Regions from separate parts of the Bradyrhizobium sp. BR14999 genome, predicted to be linked through region 3. Evidence: riboswitches for the same ligand, from Rfam matches in the RefSeq annotation. Region 3 holds a riboswitch; each other region holds the start of a gene.
The links. A riboswitch is a leader RNA that binds a small molecule or an ion and turns the genes downstream of it on or off. The one in region 3 is predicted to bind cobalamin.
Positions count from the first base shown of each region.

Region 1: it holds a riboswitch for cobalamin, as region 3 does, so the genes downstream of both, ACR9YP_RS11805 (ribonucleoside-diphosphate reductase subunit alpha) here and ACR9YP_RS31350 (energy-coupling factor ABC transporter permease) in region 3, are expected to answer to the same signal.
Region 2: it holds a riboswitch for cobalamin, as region 3 does, so the genes downstream of both, ACR9YP_RS24245 (TonB-dependent receptor) here and ACR9YP_RS31350 (energy-coupling factor ABC transporter permease) in region 3, are expected to answer to the same signal.

Region 1 is NZ_CM148536.1:2,562,362-2,567,109, forward strand. It holds gene ACR9YP_RS11805 (ribonucleoside-diphosphate reductase subunit alpha) at 1-1,637, opposite strand, end outside; cobalamin riboswitch at 1,758-1,972, opposite strand; gene ACR9YP_RS11810 (HAD family hydrolase) at 2,661-3,341, shown strand; gene ACR9YP_RS11815 (ABC transporter substrate-binding protein) at 3,780-4,748, shown strand, end outside.
Region 2 is NZ_CM148536.1:5,195,250-5,199,997, forward strand. It holds gene ACR9YP_RS24225 (adenylate/guanylate cyclase domain-containing protein) at 1-870, shown strand, start outside; gene ACR9YP_RS24230 (hypothetical protein) at 993-1,169, shown strand; gene ACR9YP_RS24235 (hypothetical protein) at 1,322-1,531, shown strand; gene ACR9YP_RS24240 (hypothetical protein) at 1,680-1,931, shown strand; cobalamin riboswitch at 2,020-2,234, shown strand; gene ACR9YP_RS24245 (TonB-dependent receptor) at 2,435-4,585, shown strand; gene ACR9YP_RS24250 (hypothetical protein) at 4,647-4,748, shown strand, end outside.
Region 3 is NZ_CM148536.1:6,688,592-6,693,339, forward strand. It holds gene cobT (nicotinate-nucleotide--dimethylbenzimidazole phosphoribosyltransferase) at 1-380, opposite strand, end outside; gene cobF (precorrin-6A synthase (deacetylating)) at 391-1,140, opposite strand; gene ACR9YP_RS31350 (energy-coupling factor ABC transporter permease) at 1,186-1,863, opposite strand; cobalamin riboswitch at 1,901-2,120, opposite strand; gene cobA (uroporphyrinogen-III C-methyltransferase) at 2,166-2,897, opposite strand; gene ACR9YP_RS31360 (cobyrinate a,c-diamide synthase) at 2,894-4,204, opposite strand; gene cobM (precorrin-4 C(11)-methyltransferase) at 4,204-4,748, opposite strand, start outside.

The DNA.
Region 1 (4,748 bases), 4.1 Mb from region 3:
AGGTCGCTGGCCCGTACCGTCTTGAAGAGCCGCATGCCACCGGCCTTGGCTTTGGCTTCATAGGCTTCGTACGCCGTCCTGAATGCCTCGCCGTAGAGATCATGCAGGTCTGGCGTCTCGTCCGGCGAGAATAGCGTCCACTCGCCGTCGGCATCGACGCGCTGCATGAATAGGTCCGGCACCCAGTTGGCAGTGTTCATGTCGTGGGTGCGGCGGCGGTCGTCGCCGGTGTTCTTGCGAAGGTCGAGGAATTCCTCGATGTCGACGTGCCAGGTCTCAAGGTAAGCGCAGACGGCGCCCTTGCGCTTTCCACCCTGGTTGACGGCGATCGCGGTGTCGTTGGCGACTTTGAGGAACGGGATGATACCCTGGCTCTCGCCATTGGTGCCCTTGATGTGAGCGCCTAACCCGCGAACTGGCGTCCAGTCATTGCCGAGGCCACCCGAATATTTGGCGAGCAGCGCATTGTCCTTGATCGACTTGAAAATGCCGTCGAGGTCATCGCAGACCGTGGTGAGGAAGCAGGACGACAACTGCGGACGCAGCGTGCCGGAGTTGAACAGCGTGGGTGTCGAGGCCATGAAGTCGAACGAAGACAAGAGATCGTAGAACTCGATCGCCTTTGCCTCGCGATCGATCTCGCGCAGCGCCAGCCCCATCGCAACCCGCATGAAGAAGGCCTGCGGCAGCTCGATCCGTTTGCCGTGCTGATGCAGGAAATAGCGGTCGTAAAGCGTCTGAAGGCCGAGAAACTGGAAGTTCAGGTCCCGTTCCGGCTTCAGCGCTGCGGCGATGCTCTGGAGATCGAAGCGGGCGAGTTCTGGATCGAGCAGCTCGGCGGCGATCCCGACCTTCACATAGGCCGGAAAGTATTCAGCATAGCGTGTCGCCATGTCGGCCTGCGAGGCCGACGTCGCAACGCCATAGACGTGCGAGAGCACCTCGCCGCGGAGCTTGTCAAGCAGCAAGCGCGCGCTGACGTAAGCATAATTTGGCTCGTGCTCGACTAGCGTGCGCGCTGCCATGATCGAAGCCAGCGCCAGCTCGTCCTGGCTGATACCGTCGTACAGATTGCGGGCGGTCTCGGCCAGCACGGGCTCGACAGAGACTCCATCGAGGCCGGCGCAGGCTTCGCCAATGATAAGCGCAAGGCGGTTGGTATCCAGCCCGACACGTGAACCATCCGCCAACGTGACGTGAAGGGCCGGAGCGCCGGCGGGCGTCGGCTGCGCGGCTGCGTCCTCGGCGCGCTGACGCGCGCGCTCTTCGCGATACAACACATAGGCGCGCGCAACCTTGTGGTTCTCACTACGCATCAAGGCGAGTTCGACCTGATCCTGCACATCCTCGATGTGGAAGGTGCGTCCTTCGCCCGCGCGCCGCATCAGCGCTGCGACGACCTCGGCGGTCAATTGCTCGACGCTCTCATGCACGCGACGCGAGGCGGCCGCCGTGGTGCCTTCGACGGCCAGAAAGGCCTTGGTCATGGCCACCGCAATCTTGGCGGAGTCAAACGTGGTCACCTTGCCGTTACGGCGGATGATCTGCATGGTCGGCTCGCTTGGCGCGAGCGATTGAGGACGCGACTGGATAATGGGAGCGGACGCATTGTCCGCGTCGTGCAGGTTCAGTGACATCAATAGGCCCCGTGATGCGTGTTGTGTTTGAACGGGGCTGTAGGGAGGGCGCTGCAGAAACGCCGGCAGTGGAGTTGCCGGACGGTGCATGCAAGCGACCGCCGGGACACCCCGCCCGTGGACGTTCTGACCGTCACGGCAGGTTTCCTGGCTTGCAGGTCGTTGCACTTCCTGTCTTCCCGGCGCAGTCGCACCAGTGACGTCGTTCGGAAGTAGCTCGCTGCTGACAGTTGCGGGGGCAGCGCCGGAATTCCGCGCACAAGGCGCAGCTCACCGGCTTCCCTCTTAGCCACTAAATCTTGCGATTCAGTAGAACCGTGACGCCTATATCTAGTGATGTCCGGGACGCGCTGTCAACACCTGATGAAGGTGCCGGCGCGGACTTGCTCGTGGAATGCTGAAATCTCACGGGCGCCTGCTTCTGACCTCCTGATCCGATGGGCGTTCTCATTCGATACCGAGAGAGCGGCCAGGCTTGCGCAGCCGCGTTGCAACTCGGCCACGAATTGGCTCTCTCCTCTCCAAGCTTACAGCGAAGTTTGGGAGGACTCCGTAGGGTCGGGATAACCACGAACCGCCAAAGCCTGGCTAATTAGTACCAATGTCGCGTTCCAGACAATGTGTTGCGACTTCGACGAGAGATCACTGCTGCTTCACAAGCCTGTCGTGTTTTTCAGGTGATGACCGGTGAGATGGGTCGAGTCACTTCGTTTATGCACTGGTACGACGCTTGCTTGAGATTGTCAGACGATGTGTTCACGTAGCCTAGGCCGAACTTATTCTCCCTCCGACGCTGGGCTCCTCAACAAGAAGATTAGCATGTCGGACGTTGCCGGCGCGTTTCCTTCGCCTTTAACCCGCACCCCATCTGCGCTTGCTAATTCCCGTGTCGTCGTGACTGTGCGGGCATGATGGCATCGATCTCTCATCGTCCACGTCGAGATGCGAACCGCAGAAGGCAAAACCGCGATTCAATGGCGGATCTTTTCCATGCGCCGATCCATCCCTGCTTAAGGTCGAATCATGAAACCTATTCTTGTCTTTGACTGGAACGGCACGCTGCTCGACGATGCGCACATGCTACTGCAGACGACAAATGCAATACTGGATCGCTTCGGCCGCACAACTATCGATATGGATACGTTTCGGAACCATTGCGACGTCCCACTTTCTATCCTGTATCGCAGTCTGGGAATGTCGGAATCGGAAATTGCCGACGTAGATCGAGATGCGGGTGCAATGTTTCACGACACCTACGAACAGTTTGCGAGCAAAGCTGACCTGCGCGAGGGCGCTCGTAGAATTCTGGAAATGGCGCGCGAGCGAGACGCTTCGTCCATCATCGTAAGCAACCATGTCGTCGAGCCTCTCCAATCGCAATTGCGAAGGCTTGGAATCAATGACTACATTAACGAGGTGATCGCTTTTGAAAGCCGCGCGGCGCAGTTCAAGTCAACGAGCAAAGGTGAGCGGCTTCGTCGCTATATGCAAGAGAACGACCTGAAGCCACAGGCGACCTTCATCATCGGCGATATGCCAGTCGAAACGAATATTGCTCGCGACCTCGGGCTCATAAGCGTATCCATTACCGGCGGATTTGTCTCCGATTCGCGATTGCAGGCAGCAAAACCGGACTACATCATTCGCAGTCACCACGAGCTGTTGCCGATCTTGCAGGGGCACGGCTTTTTCCGGGATGCATAAACGATATAAGAACGAAGATGCGACGTCCTGCTGCAGCGATCACGCATGTGCCTCAGCTAGGCTGAGAATACCTCGACCGGCGGCCATAGGCTCTCGCGTTTATTGTAGTGGCCACGAATGGAATTTAACCATTCTGCCGTTTTCCTTGCGGTAGAGCTGCGCGGGTTCGCGCCCTTGGACTATTCAGGCTGCGAAGAATCCCGGTTTGCCGCTCAGACGGTTCGCTATTGTGAGGGCCGGCATTGCGAGCCGCTAAAGCCGCGCCTACCGATCCAAGACGTCGTTCGCAAACCATTCTCACATTACCCAAACTTACCCAACCTTCGTCTGGAAAGGCCGCTTACGGTTGAGAACGGCGGCTAGCTTTCACTTACTGCGGCCTCTGCAAGAGGAGGGGCGCGTGGTTTGCGGGCCAAAGAGCCCATGTCGGAGGGAATCATGCCAAGGACGCTCGCCGTTTTGCGCGGCCATTCGGCCAATTTTGTCAAAAAGGCTCTTATCTGCTCCACGCTTCTGGCCGGAACAGTCATCAGCCAAGCCAAGGCGGACGACATCAACTGGCGCCAGTTCGAGGGCACTTCGATCGTCTGGGCCTACGACATTCATCCCTATGCCGATGCGGTCGCAGCCCAGTTGCCGGAATTCGAGAAACTCACCGGCATCAAGGTGACACCCGAGCTTTATCCGGACGATGCCTATTGGAATAAGCTGACCATCCAGCTCAGCACAAAATCGCCGAGCTGGGACGTCGTAGGCACGGGCATTCAACCGGCCTGGGATCTTGCGCCAGGCCAATTGCTCGAGCCACTCGACCGTTATCTGAACGATCCGAAACTCACCGCGGCCGGCTACGACTACAAAGATTTCTTCCCTGCATTGCGGGATGCACTGACCTGGAAGGTCAAGGAAGGGCAGATCGAGCCGGGAAGCGGGCAGGTGTGGGCCATCCCACACGGCTTTGAGAATATTCAGCTGTTCTACCGCAAAGACATCCTCGAGAAGCATGGCGTCACGGTTCCAACGACTCCGCCGCAGATGTCCCTCGCGTGCGAGAAACTCAAGGCTGCGGACCCCGCGATCACACCTTTGGGCGTACGCGGTGTGCGGTTTTGGAGCAGCATTCACACCGCTGCGATCTCGATTGCCAGGTCCTACGGCGTGCATGATTTCATCGTCAAGGACGGAAAGCTCGACACAGGCCTGGACTCACCGGAGTCGATCGCGTTCCACAAGGACTATGTGGACATGATCAAGAAATGCGCAGCTCCGTCCTTCGCCAACGACAACTGGTACCAGGTCGTCGATGGCATCAATTCAGGACGCACCGCGATGGCGATCGACTCTAACATGTTTGGCTTTTGGAATGATGTGGCTGGCAAGCCCGCCTCAGGCAAGATCGCATTCGCG
Region 2 (4,748 bases), 1.5 Mb from region 3:
CGCTACATCGACCCGAAGGTGGTGCAGGGCCTGATTGACCGGCCGGAGGTCGCCATCGACGGCCAGCGCCGGGTCATGACCATCATGTTCTGCGACATGAGTGGCTTCACCTCGATGAGCGAGGGCGTGACCCCGCGCGGCCTCGTCAAGGTGATGAACCACTATTTCACGGTGATGTCCGGCCCCATCCGCAGCAATCGCGGCATCATCGACAAATATATCGGCGATGCAATCATGTGCTATTGGGGCCCGCCCTTCATCGAGGAGGGCGAGCAGGCGATGCTCGCCGGCCTTGCCGCCATCGAGATGGCCGATCAGGTGCCCGCGCTCCAGAAGCAGCTGCCGGATCTGCTCGGCATCCGCGCCATGCCGGCGCCGTGCGATCTGCGCATCGGCATCGCCACCGGCGAGGTCCTGACCGGCAGCATCGGCTCCGAGCTGATGATGAGCTTTACCGTGATGGGTGACGCCGTGAACCTCGCCTCGCGGCTGGAGGCCGCCAACAAGGCCTACGGCACCCGCATCCTGGTCTCGCAGGCAACGGCGGATGCGATCGGCTCACAGCTCGAACTGCGTGAGATTGATCGCGTCGCGGTCGCGGGGCAGCGCGCACCGCAAGCTGTTTTCGAGGTGATGGGCAGGGCCGGCGCACTCACCGATGCGCAAGCGCGCCTGCGCACGCTCTATGCCGAAGGTCTCGACGCCTATCGCGCCGGGCACTTCGACGACGCCCGCGCCGCCTTCAACGCCGCGCTCGAAGCGGTCCCCGGCGACGGTCCCTCACGCACGCTGCTCGGCCGCATCGCGCAATTCGAGGCCAACCCGCCGGACGGCGGTTGGGACGGCGCCTGGCGGTTGGAGCAGAAATAGCATTGCCTGCCGTCCGGCGTCGCCGAACGGAAAAAACGATTCTACTCCATAACGATGTTCGCCGTGACCTATTTCCCGGGCTTAGGCTTGACGTCCCTGAGGCGTCAGATGGGGACACGCCGATGACACACCTTGAGGACAGGCTCGAACGGTTCGAGACGCTCTCCGCCGAGTGCGAGCTGATCGCCAAGCTCGCCACCGACAGCACCAAGCGCGAGTTCTATCTGAAGCTCGCCGAGCAGTACCGCCAGCTGGCAGTGGATATGCGGCAGGCGATCGCGACCAGCGCTGCTGCTTGAGGCCGACTGCAATCCGTTCTTAACATTTGGCGCGCATTCTCAGACGCATGCGGGCGTCGCTGATTGGCGATGGCTCGCGGTGGGAAGGCCGGGGCTCGTTGCGATGCAGCGCGCCTCGCGAGTGTCACTCGCCATGTTTGACGGGCAATCCCATGCGTCTCGTTGCAGTGATCATATTCGCGCTCATGACGGCGGCCTGCGATCAGGAGCAGGACATCACCGGCTCGACGTCGACCTGCCCGATGCGAAACTACAGCTACAATCCTCGCGACATGAATCAGTGCGTCAGCGCCTGCAAGTCATGCGATCACGGCACCACGGTCACCTGCACGACCTCCTGCACCCTCAAGGGGGCTCGCTGAGTTCTTGATGCGTGCGAAGGTCGGGAGCGACGCAACCAAGTTCGCTGACGCGCCAAAAGACAGGAGGCCGTCGGCGGTGCCCTGGCACCGGAACGATTCACTTGGATTAATCATTGAAGGAAGCGGGCAGGACGTGGAGTCCGATTGAATGGGTATGCTCGATCCCGGCCGGTTCCTGGTGTCGCATTGCGACGCTTGGCCGATGGCTGCGAACGTCAAACGTTCAAGCTGGTCGGCATTCCCGCGTGAGGTCCGTTTCGTGTGTCGGCGTTGCCGCCGCGAGGAGACCGCGATTGTCTCTGCCTCCGGCGAACTGACGCCGATCAAGCGCATCGATGTTCCGCCACGCGACGTCGCCGTCGCTTGGGCGCAGGCCCAGCGCCCACGAGGGCGGACGTAGCGCCGGGCCTCTGCTTGCGGGACGGACCGGCAGCGGCGAGTGGTCGCTGCCAGATGCAACCAGCCGATTGACTCCCGGGCCGCACGACTCGTAAAAGATCCGCGACGGTTCTCGTCACGGAGATCAAAAGGGAACGTGGTGCGAGATTTTCCCAACGCCGGGATCTTCTCAATGCCATGGCTGCCCCCGCAACTGTAAGCGGCGAATCTCTCGTCCTATGCCACTGGGAATCTCGGTCCTGGGAAGGCGACGGAGAGGTCACGACCCGCGAGCCAGGAGACCTGCCGTCAGCCGTGGTCACACGCGAAGATGTCGGTCGGGGAGTACAGACATTAGCTTCACCGGAACGACTGATCGCTCCGTCGTGAAACCTCGTTCGCTGTGACGTGCCACTGACGTCCTGCCGAGGTTTTATTCGCATGTCTTCCGTTTCCGCCGCCGTCCGGTGCCGTCGCACGGCCTGGCTGGCGTCCAGCTTCATCATTCCCGTTCTTGTCCTCAATATGAGGGGCGCCCGCGCCCAGACTGCCGCCGAGCAGTTGCCACCGGTCGAAGTGACCAGGCTCGACGATCAGCACCGCACACGTGCCAGGGCGACCAGCGATGGCGACACGGGGAGGCGCCGGGCGATGCCGAACGGCGCGCCGACAGGGACCGGCTCGTCCGGCTCTGGCGGCGAGGCGGCCAGCAACAATGGAGGCATCGTCGGCGCCGCCACGAGCGTCATCACGGCCGCCGACATCGCCCATGCGCCGTCGCAGACGCTTGCCGAGATCATCTCGACGCAAGCACCGGGCGCCCAGATCACGACGTTCTATGGCGGTCCGATCGGCGCCAAGACCAGTGTCGACCTGCGCGGCTTCGGCGCGTTCGCAACCGCCAACACGCTGGTGCTGGTCAACGGACGACGGCTGAACGACATCGACATGGCGCAGGTGGACCTTGCCACCATCCCGCTCAATTCCATCGAGCGTATCGAGATCACGCGCGGCAATTCCGGTGCGGTGCTCTATGGGGACAATGCGGTCGGCGGCGTCATCAACATCATCACCAAGAACGGCGTCGGCAGACCGCCCATGGCCGCGCGCATCGAGGCCGGCTTCGGCTCGTTCAACACCAGGCTCGGCAACGTCTCGACATCGCTCAATTCCGGTCCGTGGTCGACCTCGTTTTACGGCAATACCGTCAAGACCGATGGCTATCGCGACAACAATCGCTATTCCCAGGAGAACGGTGTCGGCAATCTGAACTACACGACGCCGGGGTTGACTGCTTTCCTGACCGTGACCGGCGACAATCAGGAGCTGCGACTGCCGGGCGGCCGCACCGTCGATCCCTCGATCGGCCTCGATGAGCTCGCGACCAACCGGCGAGCGACCAGCACGCCCTTCAACTATGCCAACCAGCAAGGTTTTGGCGCGACAGCGGGCTTCACAAAAACCCTGGTGAACGGCGTCGATCTCATCGTCGACGGCGGGATGCGCGACAAGAGGCAGCAGAGTGCATTCTTCTCCAGTCCGACGCCGGTGCCCGCTTTCTTCACCTCGACCTATGTCGACGCCAATCTGACGACATGGTCGATCACGCCGCGGCTCAGCGTGAAGAGCCTTCTGCTCGGAATGCCGTCGCAGCTCTTGACCGGCATCGACTATTACGATGCGAGCTTTCAGCAGAGCCGCGGCGCCGGCCAGGGTCTCGCCGCCTGGCACAATTACGACCTCAGGCAGCAGACGGTTGCGGGCTATCTTCAGCACACATTGGGTGTGACGCCCACGACCGACGTTTCCTATGGCGCGCGGGTGCAGACCGTCAGTCTGTCGGCACGTGACAATTTTGATCCGACGGCTCCGTTCAACGCCGACATCGGCGCGCTCCCGCTCAGGAGCGACGAGACCCAATATGCGCTGCACCTCGGTGCCGAGCATCGCCTCAGCGACATGGTCTCGCTGTTCGGCCGCGCGGCGCGGGCGTTTCGCACGCCTGACGTCGACGAGCGGGTGTCGTCGGGACCCTCATTCGATCCCTTCTTCAATCCGCTGCCGCAAACGTTCCAGCTCAAGACCCAGACCTCGCAGGATGTCGAGGCTGGGCTGCGTATCAAGGGAGGCGGTCTTCAGATGCAGAGCAGTCTCTATCTGATGGACCTCGCTAACGAGATCCATTTCAATCCAATCCTGTTCTACAACACCAATCTCGATCCGACCCGCCGTTTCGGCTCGGAGACCAGTGTCTCCTATCGCGTCAACGACGCGCTGCTCTTGCGCGCCGGCATGGCCTATACGAGGGCTGTCTTCCGCGAAGGCGTCTGGGCCGGCAATGACGTGCCGCTGGTCTCGCGCTACACCGCGAGTGCGGGTGTCACCTGGAACATCTGGCAGAACTATGTCGTGCTCGATGCCACCGCGCGGTTCTGGAGCGAGCGTCGCATGGACAACGACCAGGCCGGAACTCAGAAGCCGATTCCTGCCAATGGCACGATCGACTTCAAGCTCAGTGGTCGATATGAGCGGTACTTCTGGTCGCTCAGCGTCAACAATTTGCTGAAAGCGCTCTACTACGACTATGCAGTCGCAAGCACCTTTACCGACGGTCGCTTCAGCGCCTATCCGCTGCCCGGCCGCAGCTATCTGCTCAAAGCCGGCGCCACGTTCTGACGTCGATAGGGCTGTCACACGTCCCCAAATGGACTAGAATTCGAAGAGAAGGAGATCACTTATGGCTCTCAGCATCCAGCCGTCTCGCGCCGACCGTCTGTGGCTTCATCCGGTGACGCCGCGCCTTGCGCCGATGTTCTGCTTTGCGCTGCTCGCGGTGTCA
Region 3 (4,748 bases):
TCGGTGACGATTCCCGCCATCTCCTCCTGCGCCAACGTGCCGGTGTCGACCACCTCCAGGCTGGAGCCAAGCTCACGCGCCAGCACCGAGATCGCGGCGCCGCCGGAGGCAAAATTCGCCATCATCGCGATCGTCACGGCTTGCGGATAGGCCGACACGCCCTGCGCGACGATGCCGTGATCACCGGCGAAGACGATGATCGGCACGCGCGCGGCACGAGGAGATTCCGTCGCTTGCAGGCCCGCAAGCTCTATCGCCAGTTGCTCGAGCCGGCCGAGCGCGCCGGTCGGCTTTGTCAGTTGCGTCTGCCGCGCGATGGCTGCCTCGCGATGATGCGCGGAGATCTCGGGGCACTCTTGGTAGACCCATTCGGGGAGCATGCTGCCTCGCTTAACGCGTGCGCTTGAGAATGTAGCTGTCCATGATCCAGCCATGCCGCTCGCGCGCCTCTTGCCGCATTGCGACAATACGCGAGCCCACTTCGGCCAGCGCGCCGGACATGACGATCTGATCGGGCATGCCGAGATAGGCGCCCCACCAGATCTGAAGCCCGGCGGGATCGAGCGATTGGAACGCCGTGCCGCCGTCGAGCATCACCGCTACGGTATCGACGCCTTGCGGCCAGCCGCCTTCGCGCAAGCGCCGCCCCGTCGTGACCAGGAACGGCTCGCCGATGTCGTTGAGCGGCAGCGCATGCGCTGCGCACAGCGCCTGAATCGAGGTGATGCCGGGCACGACCTCGATATCAGGCAACGGATTCAATCGCCGCGCAATTCGCAGCGAGGAGTCATAGAGCGAAGGATCGCCCCAGATCAGCAGCGCAACCTTGCCCTCGCCGGCGAGATGATTTGCGATCGTTTGCGACCAGATCGCGGCCACGGCATCGTGCCAATCGTCCACGCCCTTGCGGTAGTCCGCCTCAGCCGCGTCACGCATTGGCAAGTCGAACTCGGCGATGCGGGTGCTCGCGCTGGTGAGCACGTTCGCGCAGATCGTCCGCCGCAGATCCGCAAGATCGGATTTCGCCGTCCCCTTGCGCGGGATCAGGACGAGATCGGCGGCGTTGATGGCTTGGATCGCGGCGCGCGTGAGCTGCCCGGGATCGCCGCAACCGATGCCTATCAGGGAGAGCGTGAGCATCGCGAGTGCGAAGGGCGGCCGCGCCGGCCGCCCTTCGCTCGTCTCTTAAGCGGCGTTATGCAGGCGCGGCGTGACGAGGCCGGGCGCTGTGACGCCACGCAGCGACTTCGCCAGCGCCAGCACGGCGAGATCGGCGAGCGGCTCGATCACGATGACCAGCGCATAGGATGCCGCAAACGTCGCGATGTTGGCGAGATTGGTCGCGCCGAAGCCGGAGCCATACAGCGCCCAGAACGCCACCCAGGCGACGATGCCGGACTGATAGGCGGTCGAGAGCGCCAGCGCCTGGCGGTATTGCAGATCGACGTAAGCCGTGTTGCGCGGAATGATCCGCGTCGCCAGCGCCTGGATCGCGAACAGCGGCACCAGAAGCGTGGTGACGTTCATGCCGTATTGCGGCAGGTCGGTTGGCACGAAGAAGACGCCCTGGAGCAGCAGACCGAACGCAAGGCCGAAGGCGGCGGGCGCAGCACCGAACAGCAGAAACAAGGTCGAGCCCAGGATAAAGTGCACCTCGGAGACGCCGACCGGGAAGTGCGGCAGCACCTGGAAGAAGGTGAAGACGAGGCCGGTGGTGGCGAGCGTGCGCGTCGCGAACGAGCCAATGCCCTGCTCGCGTACGGTCTCGACCGCGAGTTTCAAGGCAACGCCGCCTGCGGCGATGCCGGTTGCGTAACTCAGCACGAGCTTGGCGCCCGTCACGATCCCTGGTTCGATATGCATGGTTCAGATCCTTCCTGCCGTCACACCCGACGGCCTTGGCCTCAAAACGTGCAGGGCCGGTCTCCTGGCTCGCGGTTCACTGGGGTTCTCCGGCCTTCCCGAGCCTTGCGGCCCAGTGGCTGATCGGAGCCCCTCACCGCTTACAGTCGCGGGGGCGGCTGGGGTTTTGAGCGCCGCAATTGGGTCCGCCCATCCCCATTCCCGATTATGCTCCGGCGCTTTGCGCCGCGTCGAGCACCATGCCTCTCCTGTGTGCCCCTTTCGCGAGCCGGGCGTCAAGTGGCGAAGGGCGACGGCGGCCATCATGACGGATCGTCTCCCGCCAGGGCCCCGAACAGGATGACGGCGGCCGTCGAGGCGGCGCCGCCCCGCGCAAGCTGCTCGGCGAGCTCGGCAATCGTGGTGCGGACCAGCCGCTCGTCGGAACGGCCGAGTGATTCCGCAAACAGCGCCGGCGTATCTGCGGCGAGGCCATGGTCGATCAATTTTGCGGCAAGCGCCGGAAAGGTGCGCCGACCCATATAGACCACGGTGGTTGCCTCGGGATCTGCGAGCGCTGCCCAATTCAGGTTTGGCGGCAGTTCGCCTGTGACGTCGGCACCGGTCACGAACTGCACCCGCCGCGAGGTGTGGCGCCGGGTCAGGGGGATGCCGGCTTGCGCGGCAGCAACGCAGGCGGAGGTGACGCCGGGAATGATCTCGTAGCCGATGCCGGCCTCGCGCAGCGTCTCCAGCTCCTCCTCGAGCCGGCCGAAAATGCCGGCGTCGCCCGACTTCAGCCGCACCACCCGCGCGCCGGTTGCGGCATAATCGACGAGCAGGCGATTGACATGGTGCTGCTTGGTCGAGGGCCGCCCTGCCCGTTTCCCCACCGCGACGAGATTGGCGCCGGGACGAGCGAGATCGAGGATCGCGCCGGAGGCAAGATCATCATAGAGCACGACGTCGGCCTCGCGCAGCCGCGCAGTCCCCTTCACCGTGAGGAGTTCTGGATCGCCGGGGCCGGCGGAGACGAAAGAAACAAAACCGCTCACCGGTCCTCCGCGATCAGATGGAAGAACGTGCCGGTAGCTTGGCCGCGCCGCGAGCCGGTCTCGGCAATGACCGTGCCGGTTGCATCGTGAACCACGGCCAGCGGCGTGTCGGGCTGGGCGATGATCGTCGAATAATGGAACTCGTGGCCGCGCAGGCGTGCGCCGACCTGATGCCCCGGCATCGGTGCGGCCAGTTCGGCGAGACGATAGCCGAGATGCATGCGGCGCTTGGCAAAGCTGGTCTCCAGGCCGAGCAACCCCGCCATCTCATGGCGCACGCCGTCGGCGTCGGTCAAAGCGATTCCCAACACCATATAGCCTCCGCATTCGCCGTGCACCGGGCGCGTTTCGGCAAAGGTGCGCAAGCCGCTGCGAAAGCGTGCACTAGCCGCAATCTTGCCGGCATGAAGCTCGGGATAGCCGCCGGGCAGCCAGCAGACATCGGCGCTTGCGTCAGGCGCTTCATCGGCCAACGGCGAGAATGTCGAGATCTCGGCGCCGGCCGCGCGCCAAGCTTCCAGCATATGCGGATAGACGAAAGAGAACGCCGCATCGCGGGCCAGCGCGATGCGTTGGCCAGGCGGCGTCACGTTCAGGCCGCTCGCCGCGGGTTGCGGCGACCAGCTGGCTGCCGCTCGCAGCACCCCCTCGAGATCAACATGCTCGGCAACGAAGCGCGCGGCCTCGTCGATCAGCTTGCCGATCTCGGCCTGCTCCTCGGCCTGCACCAGGCCGAGATGGCGCTTCGGCAGGCTGATCTCGGCATGGCGCGGCAGCGCGCCGAACACGGCGATGCCGGCATCGTTCAGCGCGCGCCGCACGAGATCTTCGTGGCGCGGGCTGGCGACACGATTGAGCACGACGCCGGCAAGATGCACCCCGGCGCGATAGTCACGAAGACCCGCGGCGATCGCCGCCGCGGTCTGCGCTTGGCCAGAGGGATCGATCACCAGCAGCACCGGCCAGCCCAGCATCTCCGCGATGTCGGCGGTCGCACCGGTGCCGGAGGCGCCGCGTGCGGCAACACCATCGAACAGGCCCATCGAACCCTCGGCGAGCACGACATCGGCATTCGCGCCGCGGCTGACGAGATGCGCGATTGCTGCGCTGTCCATCGCCCAGCTATCGATATTGACGGAGGCGCGTCCCGTGGCGGCGGCGTGGAAGGCGGGATCGATGTAGTCGGGCCCGCTCTTGAAGCACTGCACGTTCAATCCGCGATTGCGCCAGGCGCGCGCGAGCGCCAGCGTCAGCGTGGTCTTGCCGACGCCGGAGGCAGGTGCGGAGATGACGAGGCTTGCCGCCATCACGACGCCTCCGGAAAGCGCGGCTCGGCGCCGACCGGCCGATAGCGGCGGTCGTAATCGGCGGCATAGAGGCGGCTCTCGTCAAAATCCGCGGCGCCAAGCGTCCTGCCGACCAGGATCAGCGCGGTCCGCTCCATCTCGCTGCCCACAGCCGCATCGAGCGTGCCGAGCGTCGCGCGCACGATGCGCTGGTCCGGCCAGCTCGCGCGCCAGACGATGGCGACCGGACAGTCCGCGCCGTAATGGGGCGACAGCTCGGCAACGACCTTGTCGAGCAGATGGATCGACAGGTGGATCGCGAGCACCGCGCCGGTCGCGGCGAACGCCGCAAGCTTCTCGCCCTCAGGCATCGCGCTGGCCCGGCCCGGGGTGCGCGTCAGCACCACGGTCTGGGCGACACCAGGTAGCGTCAACTCGGTCTCCAATGCGGCAGCAGCAGCCGAGAAGGACGGAACGCCCGGCGTCACCGAATAGGGAATGCCGAGCGCGCGCAGGCGGCGGAGCTGCTCGCCCATCGCCGACCAGATCGAGAGATCGCCGGAAT